One region of the Allobosea sp. LjRoot237 genome, then DNA from elsewhere that is predicted to be linked to it. Evidence: predicted binding sites of a transcription regulator. Region 1 holds the regulator's gene; each other region holds the start of a gene.
What was found. Region 1 encodes LexA, which represses DNA repair genes until DNA is damaged. Its sites were predicted from a motif close to TGTTCNNNNTGTGTTCNG; they were not measured.

Region 2: the regulator LexA is predicted to act here: its motif matches at 2,109-2,126, upstream of uvrA (excinuclease ABC subunit UvrA).
Region 3: the regulator LexA is predicted to act here: its motif matches at 3,962-3,979, upstream of ACSQ24_RS21885 (ImuA family protein).

What each region holds. Positions count from the first base shown of each region.
Region 1 covers NZ_CAXUQP020000001.1:2,399,439-2,406,108, forward strand. The annotation lists gene gltX (glutamate--tRNA ligase) at 1-551, opposite strand, end outside; gene ACSQ24_RS11660 (ComEC/Rec2 family competence protein) at 722-2,983, shown strand; gene lexA (transcriptional repressor LexA) at 2,977-3,708, opposite strand; gene ACSQ24_RS11670 (molybdopterin molybdotransferase MoeA) at 3,945-5,156, opposite strand; gene moaC (cyclic pyranopterin monophosphate synthase MoaC) at 5,153-5,641, opposite strand; gene trpC (indole-3-glycerol phosphate synthase TrpC) at 5,638-6,450, opposite strand; gene trpD (anthranilate phosphoribosyltransferase) at 6,460-6,670, opposite strand, start outside.
Region 2 covers NZ_CAXUQP020000001.1:3,056,768-3,063,437, forward strand. The annotation lists gene ACSQ24_RS14815 (N-acetyltransferase family protein) at 168-734, shown strand; gene ACSQ24_RS14820 (MFS transporter) at 901-2,085, shown strand; gene uvrA (excinuclease ABC subunit UvrA) at 2,227-5,190, shown strand; gene ACSQ24_RS14830 (site-specific DNA-methyltransferase) at 5,387-6,670, shown strand, end outside.
Region 3 covers NZ_CAXUQP020000001.1:4,484,197-4,490,866, forward strand. The annotation lists gene ACSQ24_RS21875 (error-prone DNA polymerase) at 1-1,268, opposite strand, end outside; gene ACSQ24_RS21880 (Y-family DNA polymerase) at 1,507-3,216, opposite strand; gene ACSQ24_RS21885 (ImuA family protein) at 3,134-3,952, opposite strand; gene ACSQ24_RS21890 (DUF808 domain-containing protein) at 4,127-5,128, shown strand; gene ACSQ24_RS21895 (NADH:flavin oxidoreductase/NADH oxidase) at 5,198-6,295, shown strand; gene ACSQ24_RS21900 (DUF1330 domain-containing protein) at 6,459-6,670, opposite strand, start outside.

The sequences.
Region 1 (6,670 bases):
TAGGTCGGATTGCCGTCCGAGCGCAGCAGCACGAGATCGTCGAGGTTCTCGTTCTGCCAGGTGACGCGGCCTTGGACCTCGTCCTCGACCACAGTCTCGCCGGTCTGCTCGGCCTTGAGGCGGATCACCGGCTTGACGCCTTCAGGCGCGGTTGACGGGTCGCGGTCGCGCCAGCGCCCGTCATAACGCCACTGCTTGCCCTCGGCGCGCGCAGCTTCGCGCTCCGCGTCGAGTTCCTGCGGCGTCGCATAGCAGTAATAGGCCTTGCCGGCTGCGAGCATCTGCTCGGCGACCTCGCGATGGCGGGCGGCGCGCTGGAACTGGTAGACGGTCTGCCCGTCCCAATCGAGGCCAAGCCAGGCGAGGCCGTCGAGGATCGCGGCGATCGCGCCCTCGGTCGAGCGTTCGCGGTCGGTATCCTCGATGCGCAGCAGCATCTTGCCGCCATGGCGGCGGGCATAGAGCCAGTTGAACAGCGCGGTGCGGGCACCGCCGATGTGCAGGAATCCGGTTGGCGACGGCGCAAAGCGCGTGACGACCGTATCGCTCATGAAAACAGGCTCCGGGGGAACGGGCAGGCAAAAGGCGAGGGCAGGCTTCAGTGCGGGCCTCGGCCGGGGCTGACATCCGGCGCCGCCGCTGTAACATGGCTTGCCAGCCGCCGTTAAGAGCCTCCTGTGGGGACGGGCTCACCATTCGCGCGGCTGCGATGGGGGGACGGATGCTCTCCTACGGGCCAGAACAGCGCCGTAGCAGGGTGCGTGCCGGCGTGCTGGCCTTGCCGGCGCGCTTGCGACGCGTCGGTGGCCTCTCATGGCCCGCAACGTTGCCGTTGCACGAATGGGGTGGTCGGTTTCGCCGGGCCCTCGAAACCGAGGTCGAGCGGCGACGTCTCTTCAACTGGTTGCCGGTCTGCATGGGCGCCGGCGTACTGCTCTATTTCCTGGCCGATCGTGAACCGGGCCTGAGCGCGCCCCTTGCCGGGCTGGCGCTGTGTGCGCTCACCAGTTGGCTGACGCGCCGGCGCCGTGCCGTCATGGCGGTCTGCATCGCGGCCGCGGCCATCTTCGCCGGTTTCGCGGCGGCAGCCTGGCGAACGGCCGGCATCGCCGCGCCCGCGCTCGCCCGCAACCATGTCGGCAAGCTCACCGGATTCGTCGAGGCGCTGGAGCAACGCGACAAGGGCGTGCGGATCGTCGTGCAGGTCACGGACCTGCCTGGCATCGAAGCCACTCAGAGGCCGCGCCGGGTGCGCGTCACCACGCCGGTCACCATGTTGAAGCCCGGCGACCATATCGGCGCGACGGCGCGCCTGTTGCCGCCGCCCGGCCCGGCACGCCCTGGCGGCTACGACTTCGCTCGCGACGCCTTCTTCCAGGGCATCGGCGCGGTCGGCAGCATCGCCGGCAAGATCACGCTCGCGCCGGCGCCGAGCCCGATGCCGCGCCGGCTCGCCTTGGCGGTCGCGATCGACCAGGCCCGCAACGCGCTGACCGAACGCATCGCGACGAGCGGCGGCGGGCAGGCCGGGGCGATGGCGGCGGCGCTGGTCACTGGCAAGCGAGGGCTGATCAGCGAAGCGACCAACAACGACCTGCGCGCCGCCGGCATCTACCACATCGTCTCGATCTCCGGCCTGCACATGGTGCTCGCCGCCGGCACGATCTTCTGGCTGGCGCGGGCGCTGCTCGCGCTGTCGCAGACGGCGGCGCTCCATTGGCCGGTGAAGAAGCTCGCGGCGCTCGCCGCCATGGCAGGCGCCATCGGTTACTGCATCTTCTCCGGCGCTGAGGTCGCGACCGTGCGCTCGCTGATCATGACGCTGGTGATGCTGGGGGCGATCCTGGTCGACCGGCCGGCGCTCTCCATGCGCAACCTTGCGCTCGCCGCGATCATCGTGCTGCTGCGCGAGCCCGAAGCGGTGCTCGGTCCGAGCTTCCAGATGTCGTTCGGGGCGGTCGCGGCGTTGATCGCCTTCGCCGAGCGCTGGCAGGAGCGCCCGCCCGACGCGGCGGCGGCGTCATGGCCCTGGCCGCTGCGGCCGCTCTGGCTCTCGGCTGTGGGTATCGTGACCACGACCATGGTCGCGACAGCGGCGACGGCACCCTTTGGCGTCTTCCACTTCCAGACCTTCAACCCGTTCGGCCTGCTCGGCAATGCGCTGGCGCTGCCCTTCGTCTCGCTGATCGTGATGCCGGCCGCCGTCTTCGGCGTGCTCGCCTATCCGTTCGGGCTCGACTGGCCGGCCTGGGCGCTGATGGGTTGGGCTTCCGGCCTCGTGCTCCAGCTCGCGCATTGGGTCGCCGGCATCGACCGCTCGACTGTGGTGCTGCCCGCCTTCGGTTCGCTCGCCCTGATCTGCTTCTCGTTGTCCTTGCTCTGGCTGACGCTGTGGACGACGGCGCTACGTTTCCTTGCTGCGCTGCCGCTGGTTGGCGGGCTGGCGCTGGCCTCGACCCCGTCGCAGCCCGATATCCTGATCGAGCGCGATGGTTCGGGCGTGCTGGTGCGTGGACTAGAAGGGCGGATGGTGCTCGCCGGCAAGCCGAGCCGCTTCGTGCTGACGCAATGGCTGCATGCCGACGGCGATTCCCGTTCGCCCGACGATGCGGCCCTGCGCGCGGGCGCCGCCTGCGATGCGCGTGGTTGCGTCATCCGCCTGCCGGACGGCCGCAGCGTCGCCTATACGCGCGACCGCATCGCTTTGGTCGAGGACTGCCAGCGCGCCGATCTCGTGGTGACGTCGCTCTATTGGAGCGCGCCTTGCGCTGCCCGATTGATCGACCGCAGCGCGCTCATCCGCGACGGCGCGACCGCTTATCATGCGGCCCGCGGCGGCTGGCGTTCCTATACGGCGGATGAGGTGGCACGCCTGCGTCCCTGGACCCGTGCGCGGCCGGAAACGAGGCCGGTGCCCGAACCCGCTCCTGCACCGATTTCCGCTACTGCAGAGCCGGCACAGGATCTAGAGGCGCTTCAGTAGCGCCGCATCAGATTGACGAGCCGGCCCTGGATCTTGACCCGGTCCGGCCCGAGCACGCGCGTCTCATAGGCGGGATTGGCCGCTTCGAGCGCGATCGAGGAGCCGCGCTTGCGCAGCCGCTTCAGCGTCGCTTCCTCGTCGTCGATCAGCGCGACGATGATGTCGCCAGTATTGGCGCTGTCCTGCTTGCGGATCACCACAGTGTCGCCGTCGAGGATGCCGGCCTCGATCATCGAATCGCCGCGGACCTCGAGCGCGTAATGCTCGCCGCCGCCAAGCATGTCGGCGGGCATGGAGACGCTATGGCTGCGGTCCTGGATCGCCGAGATCGGCGTGCCGGCGGCGATGCGGCCCATGACGGGGATGGAGACGGTGGAGCGCCCGCTCTCTTCGGCGCCCGCCGGGCGCGGCTTCGCCAAGGTGGCTGCCGGTGCCGGCGGGGTCTGGCCGAGCCCGCCCTGGACGATGGAGGGGCTGAAGCGGGCGCGCTGCGCCTGCTGTCCGCCGATGCCGTCCGGCATCTTGATGACCTCGAGGGCGCGCGCCCGGTTGGGAAGCCGGCGAATGAAGCCGCGCTCCTCGAGCGCCATGATCAGCCGGTGGATGCCGGATTTGGAGCGCAGATCGAGCGCGTCCTTCATCTCGTCGAAGGAGGGAGGCACGCCGGATTCACGCAGGCGTTCATGAATGAAGCGAAGCAGTTCAAACTGTTTGCGTGTCAGCATGGTCGCGCCGCTCGCCTCTCGGGCTGGAATCGAAACAAAGCACGAACACCATAGCTGTTCGCTTTGTGTTCCGCAAGGGATTGCCCGAGCAGAGCGCGCGCTTCCAGAGCGTTGTCATCCCGGGCTACCGAAGGGAGGCCCGGGATCCATTCCGGAACGCTTCAGAAATGGATCCCGGATCGGCGCCGCTGACGCGGCTTGTCCGGGGTGACGATGCAGGAGGGCAGGAGCCCCGGCTAGCGCAGCCGGATGATCCGGCAGGAATCGCCCGCCTTGGCGGCCTCGGCGAAGATCGGGCGGATCACCAGAGCTTCGGCGCGCGCCAGGTTGGCCAGCATCGACGAATCCTGCTTGGCGAATGGCCTGACACGCCGCTCGCCATCGATGGTTTCGAAGGTGGCGCGCAGATAATCTTGGCGCTCGTCATTGGCCGGCAGATCGACGGCCAGGATGGCGGGCTCGCTGCGGTCGCGTTCGGGATCGTCGATGCCGAGCAGAGCCTCGACCAGCGGGATGGCGAAGAGATGCCCGCAGACGATCGAGGAGACCGGGTTGCCCGGTAGGCCGAGCGCGACCATGGCGCCGAGGCGGCCCATCATCATCGGCTTGCCCGGGCGCATCGCGATCTTCCAGAAGCCGAGCTCCATGCCTTGCGCCTTCAGCGCCGCCTGGACGAGATCGTGCTCGCCGACCGAGGCGCCGCCGAGCGTGATCAGGACGTCGGCTCCGGCCCTGCGTGCCGCCTCGATCTTGCCGGCGAGATCGGGATGGTTGTCGCGGGCGATGCCGAGATCGAGCGCCGTGCCGCCGGCCTGCTCAACCAGTGCGGCGAGCGCGAAGCTGTTGGAGGCGACGATCTGGTCGGGGCCGACCGGCTCGCCGGGCAGGACGAGTTCATCGCCAGTCGCGAGGATCGCGACCAGCGGCTTGCAGCGGACCGCGAGTGTCGGATGCCCGGCGGCTGCGGCGAGCCCGAGCGCGGCGCTGTCGAGCCGGTGGCCGGCCTTCAGCAGGATTGCGCCGGTCTGAAAATCCAGTCCGGCCGGGCGGATGAACTGGCCCTTGTTCGCCGGCTTGGCGACGCGGATCACCGGGCCGCCGACACCCTCGGCATGCTCCTGGATCAGGATCGCGTCGGCACCGTTCGGAATGGGGGCGCCGGTGAAGATGCGTACCGTCTCGCCCGGGCCGACAGGATCGGAAAAGCCGCGGCCGGCGGCGGATTCGCCGATGACCTTGAGCTCCCTGCCGGGCTCCAGGTCAGTCGCGCGGGCGGCATAGCCGTCCATGGCCGAATTGGCGAAGGGCGGCTGGGTTCGGAGTGCGGCGACATCTTCGGCCAGCACGCGGTCGGCGCAATGGGCGAGCGGCAGCGTCTCGGCTGGTGTCGGGCCTGGCACGCTGTCGAGCAGCGCTCGCAGCGCTACGGGAACGGGGGTGAGGCTCATGCCGATCGCCCTGCCAGCTCATAGGTTCCGGACTTGCCGCCGGATTTATGCACGAGCTGGATGCCTTCGATATGCATGGCGCGATCAACCGCTTTCACCATGTCGTAGACGGTGAGGCAGGCGACGCTGACGGCGGTCAGCGCTTCCATCTCGACGCCGGTCTTGCCGGTGAGCTTGACCTCGGCACGCACGCGTACGCCGGGCAGGGTCTCATCGATCGTAAGGTCGACAGCGATCTTCGAGAGCAGCAGCGGGTGGCAGAGCGGGATCAATTCATGCGCGCGCTTGGCCGCCATGATGCCGGCGAGGCGGGCGGTGCCGAGCACATCGCCCTTCTTGGCCTCGCCATCGCGGACGATGGCAAGCGTCTCGGCCTGCATCACGACATGGCCTTCGGCGACCGCGACCCGGACGGTCTCGGCCTTGTCGCCGACATCGACCATATGGGCCGCGCCCTTCTGGTCGAGATGGGTGAGCCGGCTCACGCCGCCGCCTCGGTGGTCTTGCCAGTCAGAAGCTCGCGCGTTGCAGCCGCCACGTCCGCCTGGCGCATCAGGCTCTCGCCGACCAGGAAGGTGTTGACGCCGCAGCCCTGCAGGCGGGCGATGTCGGCATGGCTGAAGATGCCGCTCTCGCCGACGAGCAGGCGGTCCTTCGGCACACGCGGCGCCAGCCGCTCGGTGACGGCGAGGTTGAGCTCGAAGCTGCGCAGGTCGCGGTTGTTGATGCCGACCAGCCTGGTATCGAGCTTCAGCGCGCGCTCCAGCTCGGCTTCGTCATGGACCTCGGCGAGCGCGGCCATGCCGAGCGCCTTCGCCGTGGCGGTGAGCTCGCGCGCGGCGGCATCGTCGAGCGAGGCCATGATGATCAGGATGCAGTCGGCGCCCCAGCTCCGCGCCTCGAAGACCTGGTAGGGCTCGAACATGAAATCCTTGCGCAGGCCGGGCAGGCCGGAGGCGGCGCGCGCCTGCGCGAGATATTCCGGCTGGCCCTGGAAGGAGGGCGTGTCGGTCAGGACCGAAAGGCAGGCTGCGCCACCGGCCGCATAGGCCTTGGCCAGCGCCGGCGGGTCGAAATCGGCGCGGATCAGGCCCTTGGATGGCGATGCCTTCTTGATCTCGGCGATCAGGGCGGGGCCACCGGCGCGATGCTTGGCCTCGAGCGCGCCGATGAAGTCGCGCGGCGTCGGCATCGCCGCAGCGCGCTTCTCGATCTCGGCTTGCGGCACCGCGGTGCGCGCCGCAGCGATCTCCTCGCGCTTATAGGCCTCGATCCGCTTCAGGATGTCGGACATAGGGCAGCCTCACGCGTTCGAACTGGCAACCAGGGCCACGAGCGCAGCCTTGGCCTTGCCATTGTCCAATACCGCATAGGCCTGCGCCAGCCCCTCGCCGAGCGTGGCGGCCTTGTCGGCGACGACGAGCGCGGCCGCAGCGTTGAAGGCGGCGATGTCGCGGAAGGCGCTCTTCGCCCCGCCAAGCACCTCCTGCAGCGCCTGTGCATTCTGCGCCGGC
Region 2 (6,670 bases), 660 kb from region 1:
GGAGGCTCCGGAACCAGCTGGAGCATCCTTCGAGACGCGATCCTGCGGATCGCTCCTCAGGATGAGGGCTGAAAGGTTCTTGGGTGGGTTCGCCCGTGTGACACGGCATGAAGCGCTGACCGGGCGCCCTATATGGAAAGGCGGCCCTGCCGGGCCGGACGATTGCGATGACGACCTCCGAGCCCGCCGGCCGCTCTGCCCTGCCCCTTCTCGTCCGCGACGCATGCGAAGACGACATGGGCGCGATTCAGGCGATCTACACCCACCATGTCCTCACCGGCCTTGCCAGCTTCGAGGAGACGCCGCCGAGCGTCGAGGAGATGCTGGCGCGCCGGCAGGCGGTGCTGGGGCTCGGCCTGCCCTATCTCGCCGCCGAGCTTGATGGCCGCGTCGTTGGCTACAGCTATGCCAGCGGCTATCGCCCCCGGCCGGCCTATCGCCACACGGTCGAGGATTCGGTCTATGTCGCCGAAGGACAGGCGGGCCGCGGCATCGGCGGCGCCTTGCTTTCGGGGCTGATCGCCCGCTGCGAGACCGGACCCTGGCGGCAGATGCTGGCGGTGATAGGCGACAGCGGCAATGCGAGCTCGATCGGCCTGCATCGCCGCTTCGGCTTCGAGCCGGTCGGCACCTTGCGTTCGGTCGGCTTCAAGCTCGGCCGCTGGGTCGACACCGTGCTGATGCAGCGCAGCCTCGGGTCCGGCGACGAGACGCTGCCTGGCGGGGTGAGATAGTGCCGTCCTTCAAATATCTCGGGTCATCCCGGACGGAGCGAAGCGAAGATCCGGGATCCATTCCGGAGCCTTTCCGAGTGAGGTTCCGGCATGGGTCCCGGGTCTCCCTCCGGTCGCCCGGGACGACTCGGAACGGGTCGGCGGGGCTTGCCGAGAATCTTAGTCGATGATCTCCCGCAGCACCGTCTTCTGCCTCGGGCTGGCGCAGCTCATTTCCTGGGGCGTCTCCTACTACCTGGTCGGCGCCTTCGGCGAGCGGATCGCGGCCGAGCTCGGCTGGTCGCAGGCGATCATCCATGGCGGGCTCTCGGCCGGCCTGCTGGTGATGGGGCTGACCTCCGGCGCGGTCGGCCGCTTGATCGACCGCCATGGTGGCCGGACGGTGATGTGCGCCGGCTCGCTGCTCACCGCCGCCGGCTGCGCCGGCCTCGCCTTCGCCCAGACGATTCCGGCCTATTACGCCGCCTGGCTCTGCCTCGGCCTCGCCATGCGGCTCACGCTCTACGACGCCGCCTTCGCGGCGCTGGCCCGGATCGGCGGCAGCGCCGCGCGCCGGCCGATCGCCCAGATCACCTTGCTCGGCGGCCTCGCCTCGACGGTATTCTGGCCGCTCGGCCATGCGCTTGCCGAGCAGTTCGGCTGGCGCGGCGCTCTCCTCGCCTATGCCGGCTTCGCCTTGCTCACCCTGCCTTTGCATCTGATGCTGCCGGCCGTATCGGCGCGGCTGCTTCCCGACGCGGCCGCGGCTGTGGCCAAGCCCGTCAACCCGATCAGCCCGGCCGACACCCGCCTCGCCGGCCTGCTCTATGCGCTGATCGTCACCTTCGCCGGCATCCTGAACGCCGGCATGTCGGCGCATATGATCGGCATTCTCGCCGGGCTCGGCCTGCCCGCCGCGGCCGCGGTCTGGATCGGCGCGACGCGCGGCATCGGACAGTCGCTGGCCCGGCTCGGCGAGGTCTTGTTCGGGTCACGCACCAGCCCGTTCGACCTCAACCTCGTCGCCTGCCTGGTGCTGCCGCTCTGCTTCGTCGTCGGTCTCGCCGGCGGCGCGAGCGCCCTCGCGGCGCTCGTCTTCGCCTTCGCCTATGGCGCCGGCAACGGCGTGCTGACGATCACGCGCGGCACGCTGCCGCTGATGCTGTTCGATCCGAAGAGCTATGGCGCCTATGTCGGCCGGTTGCTGGCGCCCGGCTTCTTCTTGTCGGCCGCCGCGCCGCTCGGCTATGCGCTGCTGATCGAGCGCTATGGCGCCTCGGCGGCGCTGATCCTGTCCGGCGCCCTGGCCCTCGCCATGCTCGTCTCGGCGATCCTGCTCCGGCGGCACTTCCGCAGCCTGCCACGCTCCTGACAATCGCTGTCAGCACACCCCGCAAGAACAATGCGGCAACATCCACGGCTGCGTGCTACTCATGCCGGCCTCGCGCCCGGCCGCACTGGCACGGCACGGCGATTGCCCTATCTCTACGACTTGGCTCAACCGGACACCACCATGGCTCGCAAGACCACGCTCGCCGAACAGGCCGCGACGCTGGAAGACATGTTCGACCGCAACCGTGCGGCCGACCCGAACGCGCGCGTCATCTCCGTGCGCGGCGCGCGCGAGCACAATCTCAAGAATGTCGACCTCGCCATTCCGCGCGACAAGCTCGTCGTCTTCACCGGCCTTTCCGGCTCGGGCAAGTCGTCGCTCGCCTTCGACACGATCTATGCGGAAGGCCAGCGCCGCTATGTCGAGTCGCTCTCGGCCTATGCCCGCCAGTTCCTCGAGATGATGCAGAAGCCCGATGTCGACCAGATCGACGGGCTCTCGCCGGCGATCTCGATCGAGCAGAAGACGACCTCGAAGAACCCGCGCTCGACGGTCGGCACCGTCACCGAGATCCACGACTATATGCGCCTGCTCTGGGCCCGCACCGGTATCCCCTATTCGCCGGCGACCGGCCTGCCGATCGAGAGCCAGACCGTGCAGCAGATGGTCGACCGCCTCGTCGAGCTGCCGGAGAAGACCCGCGGCTATCTGCTCGCGCCCGTCGTCCGCGGCCGCAAGGGCGAGTTCCGCAAGGAGATGGCCGACTGGCTGAAACGCGGCTTCCAGCGCGTCAAGGTCAATGGCGAGTTCTACGAGATCCCGGACGCGCCGGCGCTCGACAAGAAGTTCAAGCACGACATCGACGTCGTCGTCGACCGCATCGTCATCCGCCCCGATCTCGGCGCCCGCCTCGCGGATTCGCTGGAGCAGGCACTCGACCTCGCCGACGGCATCGCCGTCTTCGAATATGCCGACGAGAAGGAGGAGAACGGCGAGGCCCGCCGCATCACCTTCTCCTCCAAGTTCGCCTGCCCGGTCTCCGGCTTCACCATCCCCGAGATCGAGCCCAGACTCTTTTCGTTCAACAACCCGTTCGGCGCCTGCCCGGTCTGCGACGGCCTCGGCCACGAGATGCGGATCGATCCGGAGATGATCGTCCCGGATCATGCGCTCTCGCTGAAGAAGGGCGCGATCGCGCCCTGGGCCAAGTCGACCTCGCCCTATTACGGCCAGACGCTCGATGCGCTCGCCAAGCATTTCGGCTTCTCGACCACCAAGCCCTGGAGCGAGCTGCCGCAGAGCGCCCGCGACGCGATCCTGTTCGGCACCGGCACCGAGGCGGTGCGCATGGCCTATAATGACGGCCTGCGCGCCTATGAGGTGAAGAAGCCCTTCGAGGGCGTGATCACCAATATGGAGCGGCGCTGGAAGGAGACCGAGAGCGACTGGGCCCGCGAGGAGATCGGCCGTTTCATGTCGGAGACGCCCTGCGCGGCGTGCAACGGCTTCCGGCTCAAGCCCGAGGCGCTGGCGGTCAAGATCGACATGCGCCATATCGGCGAGATCTCGCAGCTCTCGGTCAAGGACGCGCTCGCCTGGGTCACCGCCCTGCCCTCGCGGCTCTCGCACAAGCAGAACGAGATCGCCCCGCGCATCCTGAAAGAGATCCGCGACCGGCTGACCTTCCTGCTCGATGTCGGCCTCGAATACCTGACGCTGGCCCGCGGCTCGCGCACGCTGTCGGGCGGCGAGAGCCAGCGCATCCGGCTGGCATCGCAGATCGGTTCGGGCCTCACCGGCGTGCTCTATGTGCTCGACGAGCCCTCGATCGGCCTGCACCAGCGCGACAATGAGCGCCTGCTCGGCACGCTGCGGCGCCTGCGCGACCTCGGCAACACCGTGATCGTCGTCGAGCATGACGAGGACGCGATCATGACCGCCGACTATGTCGTCGATGTCGGCCCCGGCGCCGGCATCCATGGCGGCGAGATCGTGGCCAAGGGCACGCCGCAGGACATTCTGGACGACCCGAACTCGCTGACCGGCAAATACCTCACCGGCGAGATGAGCGTCCCCGTCCCGCTGAAGCGCCGCAAGCCGCAGAAGGGCCGGTCCCTCAGGATCGTCGGCGCCCGCGGCAACAACCTCAAGGACGTCACGGTCGACATCCCGCTCGGCCTGTTCACCTGCATCACCGGCGTTTCCGGCGGCGGCAAGTCGACGCTGATCGTCGACACGCTCTACAAGGCGATCGCGCGCAAGCTCAACGGCTCGATCGAGCATCCGGCGAGCCATGACCGCATCGAGGGCATGGAGCATCTCGACAAGGTCATCGACATCGACCAGTCGCCGATCGGCCGCACCCCGCGCTCGAACCCGGCGACCTATACCGGCGCCTTCACGCCGATCCGCGAATGGTTCGCCGGCCTGCCCGAGGCCAAGGCGCGCGGCTATCAAGCGGGGCGCTTCTCCTTCAACGTGAAAGGAGGACGCTGCGAGGCCTGCCAGGGCGACGGCGTCATCAAGATCGAGATGCACTTCCTGCCCGACGTCTACGTCACCTGCGATGTCTGCAAGGGCAAGCGCTATGACCGCGAGACGCTCGAGGTGAAGTACCGCGACAAGTCGATCGCCGACGTGCTCGACATGTCGGTCGAGGAGGCCAAGACGCTGTTCAAGGCCGTGCCCTCGATCCGCGAGAAGATGGTGACGCTCGCCCGCGTCGGCCTCGACTATGTCAAGGTCGGCCAGCAGGCGACGACGCTGTCAGGCGGCGAGGCGCAGCGCGTCAAGCTCTCCAAGGAGCTCTCCAAGCGCGCCACCGGCCGCACCCTCTACATCCTCGACGAGCCGACCACCGGCCTGCATTTCCACGACGTCGCCAAGCTGATGGAGGTGCTGCACGAGCTGGTCGAGCAGGGCAATTCCGTGGTGGTGATCGAGCACAATCTCGAAGTGATCAAGACCGCCGACTGGGTCCTCGACCTCGGCCCCGAAGGCGGCGACGGCGGCGGCATGGTCGTGGCGCAAGGCACGCCTGAGGACATCGTCCGGATCGGCAAAGGCCACACCGCGCGCTTCCTCAAGGAGGTGCTGGAGCGGCGGCCGTTGAAGGGGAAAGGGGCGAGGCAGGCGGCGGAGTAGACGATCGGGTCGAACCTTCCCTGGGTTCTGATGCGCAACAGAAAGTAGTGTCTTGGTAGATCGCGCAGCTTGCGCAAAATGCTAGCAACTTGCACAAGGCGGCGAGGCTGGCATTGTGCGGTTCTTGCGATCGAAAATAGAACATAGTAAGAACAATATGTGCTACGGAACGCGGACTGTGGGGGCTGACTGAGTGATGACGGGGCTGGAAGGCTCTCAGATCGATCAAGAGCTTTCAAAGCTGAAACGATCTGATCTTGAGCAAATGGTGCGCGGCCTGCTGTCAAGCGGCGTTGCACTTAGCTTCTTCGGAAAGCGCACGACGATGGAAATCGCACGTCGCGTGCGCCCACGCGTCACACGTCGCGAACCTCGACTTAATGTCGGCGATGCGGAGTCCCAAGCGCGCAACTTACTAGTCGAAGGTGAAAACCTTCAGGCAATGGTCACTCTGTACAAGTACCGCGGCGAGATCGACCTTATACTTACTGACCCACCTTATAATACAGGGCAGAACTTTCGCTACAACGACCGCTGGGATCAGGACCCTAACGACCCCGAGCTTGGCACCATCGTCGCCAAGGAGGATGGCTCGCGACATACTAAATGGATCAAAACGTTGATGCCGCGCCTTCAGATGATGAAAGCCATGCTTAAGCCTTCTGGCGTGATTGCTGTCTGCATCGACGACAACGAGTTATTCCATCTCGGCATGATGATGGATGAAGTATTCGGCGAGATAAACCGCCTGGCAATTCTTAATTGGCAAAAAACTACGGTTAAAAATAACTCAAAACATGTATCTCAGACAACCGAATATGTCCTCGTTTATGCTAAAGACAAGAAACTGAGCCGGACTGGATTATTCGACCGATCGGACAAATCTAATGCACGCTTCGGCAACCCCGATGATGATCCCCGTAAGGAATGGAAGCAGGGTGACTTAACTGGGACTGGCGCCGATAGTCACCCAACTGCGCTCTACGCGATCCAATCCCCTTTCGACGGTGAGCTTCACTATCCGGGCGAAAATCGCTGCTGGGCGTTCGAAAAACGCCGGATGAAGGATTGGCTTTGTGAATGGGGCCCACAGTACGTCGAACGCGACCTCAATGACGGACGCACCAAGGCGCTGGTGATCCAGGATGCGCCATTGCCGGGTGCGGCGAATTTCACCCTTTCTAACAGGACGCTCGCCGCCGCACGCGCGCTTGCAGAAGCGAAACTTCAGGCCGGCGCCTGGCCCCGCCTCTATTTCGGCATGAAAGGCTCCGCCAAGCCAATGGCGAAGGTCTATCTGTCTGAGATCAAGGCAGGCGTTGTGCCAACGACCTTCTGGGTGGACGAGGAAGAGGAGACACTGGAGCTTGGCAGCGTATCTTGGAGTTCTGCTGAGACTGGGCGAAGCCGCGAGGGCCTCGAGGAGCTCGACAAGATCGTCGGACAAGGACACGGCTTCACTACAGTCAAGCCGCTTCAG
Region 3 (6,670 bases), 2.1 Mb from region 1:
TCGAAATCGACGTCGATATCGGGTGGCTCGCGTCGCTCGGTCGAGATGAAGCGCTCGAACAGCACGTCGCTTTCGGCCGGGTTCACAGCGGTGATGCCGAGCACGTAGCAGACGGCGGAGTTGGCGGCAGAGCCTCGGCCCTGACAAAGGATGCCCCGGCTTTCGGCGAAATCGACGATCTGGCGGATGGTGAGGAAATAGCGGGCGTAATCGAGCTTACCGATCAAGGCGAGCTCCTTAGCCAGCAGATCGCGGACCTTGTCCGGCACACCGTCCGGATAGCGGATTTCGCCGCGCCTCCGGACGAGTTCCTCCAGCCAGGCCTGGGGGCCCCAGCCGGGCGGGACCGGCTCGTCCGGATATTCGTATCTGAGCTCACCCAGATCGAAATCGATGCGCCCGAGCAGATGCTGCGCCTCCTCGATCGCCTCCGGCGCCTCTCTGAAGAGCCGGGCCATCTCCTGCGGCGCCTTCAAATGGCGCTCGGCATTGGCCTCAAGCAAGCGGCCGGCTCTGTCGATCGTCATACCCTCGCGGATGCAGGTCAGCAGATCCTGCAGGTCGCGCTGCTCGGGCGCGTCGTAGAGCACGTCGTTGGTCGCGATCAGCGGGGTGCGGGTCGCAGCTGCGATACCTTTCAGCCGGGCGAGGCGGCGGCGATCGTCGCCGCGGCGCGCCATGGTGGCGGCGAGCCAGACCGCACCGGGCGCGGCATCGTCGAGGCGGGACAGCAGCCCAGGCAGGCCGTCGAGCCGACGCTCCGGCATGACGATCAGCAGGAGGTCGCGGGCGTCGTTCAGGAGGTCGTCGAGATTGAGGATGCATTCGCCCTTGGCCCCACGCAGATTGCCTAACGTGAGCAGACGGCAGAGCCTTCCCCAGCCGGCGCGATTGGCGGGATAAGCGACGATGTCGGGCGTCCCATCGGCGAAGACAAGGCGGCTACCGGTGGCAAGCTTGAAGGCCTTCGCCATCGCCTGGAGCTGAGGCAAGGTGAAGGGCAAATCGGCGAAGGCCGGGTTCTCGACCCAGATGTATTCGCCGGGACTGCCACCCTCGCGAATCTTTTCGGGAGCCAGTACGCCGTCCTCGCGCAGATCGCGGAGCGCGCTCCAGGCCCGCACCACGCCGGCGACCGTGTTGCGGTCGGCAATGCCGAGGCCGGTCTGGCCGAGCAGCAGCGCGGTCATCACCAGGTTCGGCCCGGGCGAGGCGCCGCGCAGGAAGGAGAAATTGCTCGCGGCGACGAGTTCGGCATAGGCGGTCATGACCGCGCCTGCCGAAGGTTATCGCCCGCGCGTGGGAACCGCGCCCTGTCCTCTCCCCCCTTGTGGGGGAGAGCTAGAGAGAGGGGTAGCCAGCCGTACGGCCGCGGAAGCAGGGCGCCCTCGATATTGGTTGGGCCCAGCCTTACAGCACAGCACTCTCGATACCCCCCTCCCCAACCCTCCCCCACAAGGGGGGAGGGAGCGGGCCAGCTCCCAGTCCAAAGGAGGGCATAGGCGGTCACGCGAACAGCCCGTGCAGATACCAGCGCGGCGCGGTCGTCTCGCGGCCGTAGAGACCGGCGCGGAACAGCCAGAAGCGGCGGCCCAGCGCATCCTCGACGCGATAATAGTCGCGCGTGTGTTCATTGGGTCCGTCGCGCCACCAGTCCGGCGCGATCCGCTCCGGTCCCTCGGCGCGGGCGATCTCGTGCAGCACGCGCCGCCAGCGGAAGCGCAAGGGTGGTCCATCAGGCACCTCGGCCAGGGTCTCGACCGGCTGCGGCGGCTCGAAGAGCTGGAGCGGGCGGGCCGGCGGCTCGTCCGGCTGCGAGATGGGCCAGGGTGCCGCGTCCGCCTTGCCGGACGCAGCCGGAACCAGCGCAGCTTCACGCTCAGGCTGATGGCTGTCCTGCGCAACGAAGCGCAGCACGCGCTCGCGGCCGAAGCGGGCGACCAGCCGATCGACCAGATCGGCCACCGCCTCCTTCTCGACGGCGCGCCCGTCGAGGCTCGCCTGCGGCGTGCCGAGCGGCTCGCAGACCAGCACCCCTAGCCTGATCGCGTCGAAACCGAAGCCGGGATCGAGCGGATCGGCCAGGCTGTCGATGCGCTCGCGATAGAGCCGCAGGATCGCGGCGACGTCACGCGAGGGCCTGCCAGTCTCCAGCGCCAGCCGGCGCACGGCGCCGTCGCTGCGGAAGAAGCTGATCTCGAAGGCACGCCCGCCCTCGCCGCGGGCCTCGAGCAGGCGTCCGGCCTCGCCGAGCAGGCGGGCGACGATCGCCTCGAGCCCGTCGGTATCCTGCAGCGGATCGGGGAAATGCCGCTCGACCACGCAATCGGGCGGTGTCCGCAAGGGCGTGATGCGGGCGTCCTCATGGCCGAGGATGCGGCGCAGCCTTGTAACGAGTGTCTCGCCGAAGCGGGCGGCGAGCGTATGCGAGGGCCGGCCGGCGAGATCGCCCAGCGTCTTCAGCCCGGCGCGCGACAGGGCGATCACCGTCTCAGGGAGAGCCTCCAGCGCCTCGACTGGCAGCGGCAGTGTCCGTCGCTCGTCCTCGCCCGGACGGGAGACGGCGCAGTCGCCGAAACGAGAGAGGGCGCGGGCCGCCTCCGGTGTGCCGGCGATACTGGCGAGCAGGCTCAGGCCGAGCCGGCGCATGCCGATGCCTAGCCGCTGGCGCAGCGCCACCTCGCCGCCGAAGAGATGGGCGCAGCCGGTGATGTCGAGCACGAGCCCATGCGGCGGATCGAGCGCGACGAGCGGGGTGAAGCGGTCGCAGAGCGCGGCGAGCCATTCGAGCAGGCGCTGGTCGGCGGCCGGATCGGCCTCGACCACCGTGAGCTCCGGGATGCGGGCGCGGGCATCGGCCAGCGTCAGCCCGCGCGTCAGGCCGAGCTTGACCGTCCGCTGGTCGCAATCGGCGAGGCGCAGCGCGCCACGATCCTTCTCGACCAGGACGAGCGGGCGCTCATCCGGAGGTAGTCGTCCGCGGCCATCAGCCCTCCCCCCGCTTGCGGTGGGGAGGGTTGGGTGGGGGGCTGTGCCGCTCGGCACTGAACTGGACGAATGGTCCAGCCCTGCTTTCCGGCCCCCCATCCCTAACCCTTCCCCACCGCAAGCGGGGGAAAGGGGATCGCGTCCTTCATCCGGCCCGGCGGAGGCCCGGCGGCGCAGGCGCTCGCTCGCCAGATAGGGAAACCAGAGAGCGAGATAGCGGCGCTGCATCCCTTTTGCCTCCCTCGTCCCCAATCCTGTCCCGGAAACATCGTTCGTCACGGCTCCACTCCACACGCCACTCACGCTCACCAAGGCCGCCGCGATGGCGCAGCAGCCGTAATACAAAGGCGGGATCGCCCGGCGCCTCCGCCTCGCGCGCCCGCGACGGCAGAGCGCGCACCTGCCAGCGCGTGCTGGCGGCGCTGGGCTCAGGCTCAGCCGCCACCCGCAGCAGCAGGGTCAGGACGCCGGAAGTCTCAGCCGCCAGCGCGAGGCGGCGGCTGGCGGTCAGGTCGAACTGGCGCGGCGCGCCCCAGGGCTCGATCAGCGCAGCTCCAAGCGCGGCGCAGCGCGCCGCTTCCGCACCGGCCCGTAGCGCCCCCTCGCCATCCCGGACCCTGACCAGCAGGATCTGCGACGGGTCGAGCCCGAGCTCGGCCAGGCCCGGCGGGTGCAGGCGCCCGGCCTCGGCATCGAGGAAATCCTGCCGGACCCAGAGCAGGGGGCGCGATCCGGCGGCGCGCAGCGCCAGGGCCGCGGCGAAGCCCGTGGCGGCGGGAAGATCGGCCGCGGCCGGGGCATAGACCTCATGCAGGGCGGCGCGCGCGATGCCGCCACCCAGCGGCTCGTCCAGCGAGGGCGCTCCGAAGGCGACCCGCTCCACCGGCGCGAGCTCGCGCGCCAGCCCCGCCAGGGCGAGGCTCTGCCGAAGGGCAGCCAGGGATCGGGTAGGAGCGTCTGCCATAGGAGTATATGTTCACTTTTTGTTCCAAGCATAAAGCGACTCCAAACCGCGCCGGAGTCAAGCCCACATCCGCTCCCGCTTGCCTGCGGGCGCCTCGCTGCTGTCATATCAGGGCAAATCGGATCACCTATCAGCTACGCGCCGCCCGATCCGCGGCCGCGCCTGGAGACCGCCATGAGTTCGGGACTGTTCGCCCTTCTCGACGACGTCGCAGCCCTGGCCAAGGTCGCCGCGGCCGCGCTCGACGACGCCGCCGCGCAAGCGACCAAGGCCGGCGCCAAGGCGGCCGGCATCGTCATCGACGACGCGGCGGTGACGCCGCGCTATGCCGTCGGCTTCGCGGCGGAGCGCGAATTGCCGATCATCGGCAAGATCGCGCTCGGCTCGCTCAAGAACAAGTTGCTCTTCCTCTTGCCGGCGGCGCTCGTCCTCAGCCTCGTCGCGCCCTGGGCGATCACGCCGCTCCTGATGGCAGGCGGTGCCTATCTCTGCTTCGAGGGCTTCGAGAAGGTCTACGAGCTCGTCGTGCCGCATGCGCATCATGACGAGATCACCGGCGAAGGCGGCACCGACATCCTCGACCCAAAGCAGCTCGAGGAGCAGAAGATCGCCGGCGCGATCAAGACCGACTTCATCCTCTCGGCCGAGATCATGGCGATCACGCTCGCCGGCGTCACTGCCTCCTCCTTCTGGATGCAGGCGCTGGTGCTGGCCGTGGTCGGGCTCGGCATGACCGTGCTGGTCTACGGCGTCGTCGCCCTGATCGTGAAGGCGGACGATGCCGGCGTCGCGCTGGCCCGCAGCGGCCTTCTTCCCATCCGGCTCCTCGGCCGTGGGCTCGTCACCGGCATGCCGCCTTTCCTCAAGCTGCTGAGCGCGGTCGGCACGGCGGCGATGCTCTGGGTCGGTGGCGGCATCATCATCCACGGCCTCGCCGGCTATGGGCTCGCCGGGATCGAGCATGCCATCCATGGCGTCGCTGTCGCGGTCGGCCAGGCTTGGCCCGCGCTATCGAGCGTGCTCGAATGGCTGACCACCGCCGCCGCCTCCGCGGTGTTCGGGCTCATCATCGGCGGACTCTGCCTTGTCGGCATGCACTTCATCGTCGAGCCGATCCTGAAGGCCCGACGCGGCAGCAGCGCGAAAGCGGCGGCAGCCGAGACGCAGCAGCACTAGCCCCGTTTCTCCAGCCCCTTTTCCGGATACGACCGGACCGCTCGCCCTATTGCGACCTCAGGACTCGACATGCCCAGCCAACTCTTCCAGCCCTTCGATCTCGGCGACCTTCATCTGGTAAACCGGATCGTGATCGCTCCGATGTGTCAGTATTCGGCCGATCACGGCTCGGCCACCGACTGGCATCTGATCCATCTTGGAAACCTCGCTCTGTCGGGCGCCGGGCTCCTGATCATCGAGGCGACCGCGGTCGAGGCGGACGGGCGGATCAGCCCGGATGATCTTGGCCTGTGGAGCGATGCCAACGAAGCGGCGCTGGCGCGTGTGCTCGAAGCGGTCCGCCGCCATTCCGACATGCCGATCGGCATCCAGCTCGGCCATGCCGGCCGCAAGGCCTCGGTCCAGTCACCCTGGAGCGGTGGCGGGCAGCGCCCGCTCGACGATCGCGGCTGGCAGACATTCGCCCCCTCGGCGCTGCCGATGCAGGCGACGGACCGGCCGCCGCTGCCGCTCGACGCCGCCGGGCTGAAGCGGATCCGCGAGGCCTTCGTCGCGACGGCGCGCCGGGCGGTGCGGCTCGGCCTGCAGGCGATCGAGCTGCATTGCGCCCATGGCTACCTGCTGCACCAGTTCCTGTCGCCGCTGTCGAACCAGCGCGACGACGCCTATGGCGGCCCCCTGGAGAACCGGATGCGTTTTCCGCTCGAGGTCTTCGACGCAGTGCGCGAGGTGGTTCCGGCGGCGATCCCGGTCGGTGTGCGCGTCTCCGGTACCGACTGGATGGAAGGCGGCTGGGACATCGCGCAGACCGTCGCCTTCTGCGAGGCATTGAAGGCGCGCGGGACCAGCTTCGTCCATGTCTCCAGCGGTGGGGTTTCGCCAGCGCAGAAGATCGCGCTTTCGCCTGGTTATCAGGTGCCGCTGGCCCGGGCGGTCAAGGCGGCGACGGGGCTGCCGACCATCGCCGTCGGCCTGATCACCGACTACGAGCATGCCGAGGCGGTCGTCGCCGGCGGCGATGCCGACATGGTCGCGCTGGCTCGCGGCATTCTCTACGAGCCGCGCTGGCCCTGGCATGCGGCCGCCCATCTCGGCGCCAGCGTCAAGGCGCCGAAGCAGTATCTGCGCTCGCAGCCAAGCCGGTTCCGGACGCTGTTCGAGAGCTGAGCAGTCAACCCGCAAGGCTAGTCATCCCGGACGAGCGGCGAAGCCGCGCTGATCCGGGATCCATTCCGGAGCCTTTCCGAAAGAGGCTCCGGAATGGATCCCGGGTCTCCCTTCGGTCGCCCGGGATGACTTAAGTGGAACCTGAAGAATGCGAGAGCCGAGCTCAATCGCCCGGCTGGGCCCCGTCATAGCCGCCGATGATGGCGAGATCGACCGGGCCGACCTTGGCGAGGTGCTGCACGGCCGCCTGGTATTCCGGCGATTCGTAGCAGGCGCGCGCCGTCTCGATGTCCTTGAACTCGATGACGACGTTGTGCTTGCGGCCTTCGCCGCGCGCGAGCTTGTACTCGCCGCCGCGGACGAGGAACCTGCCGC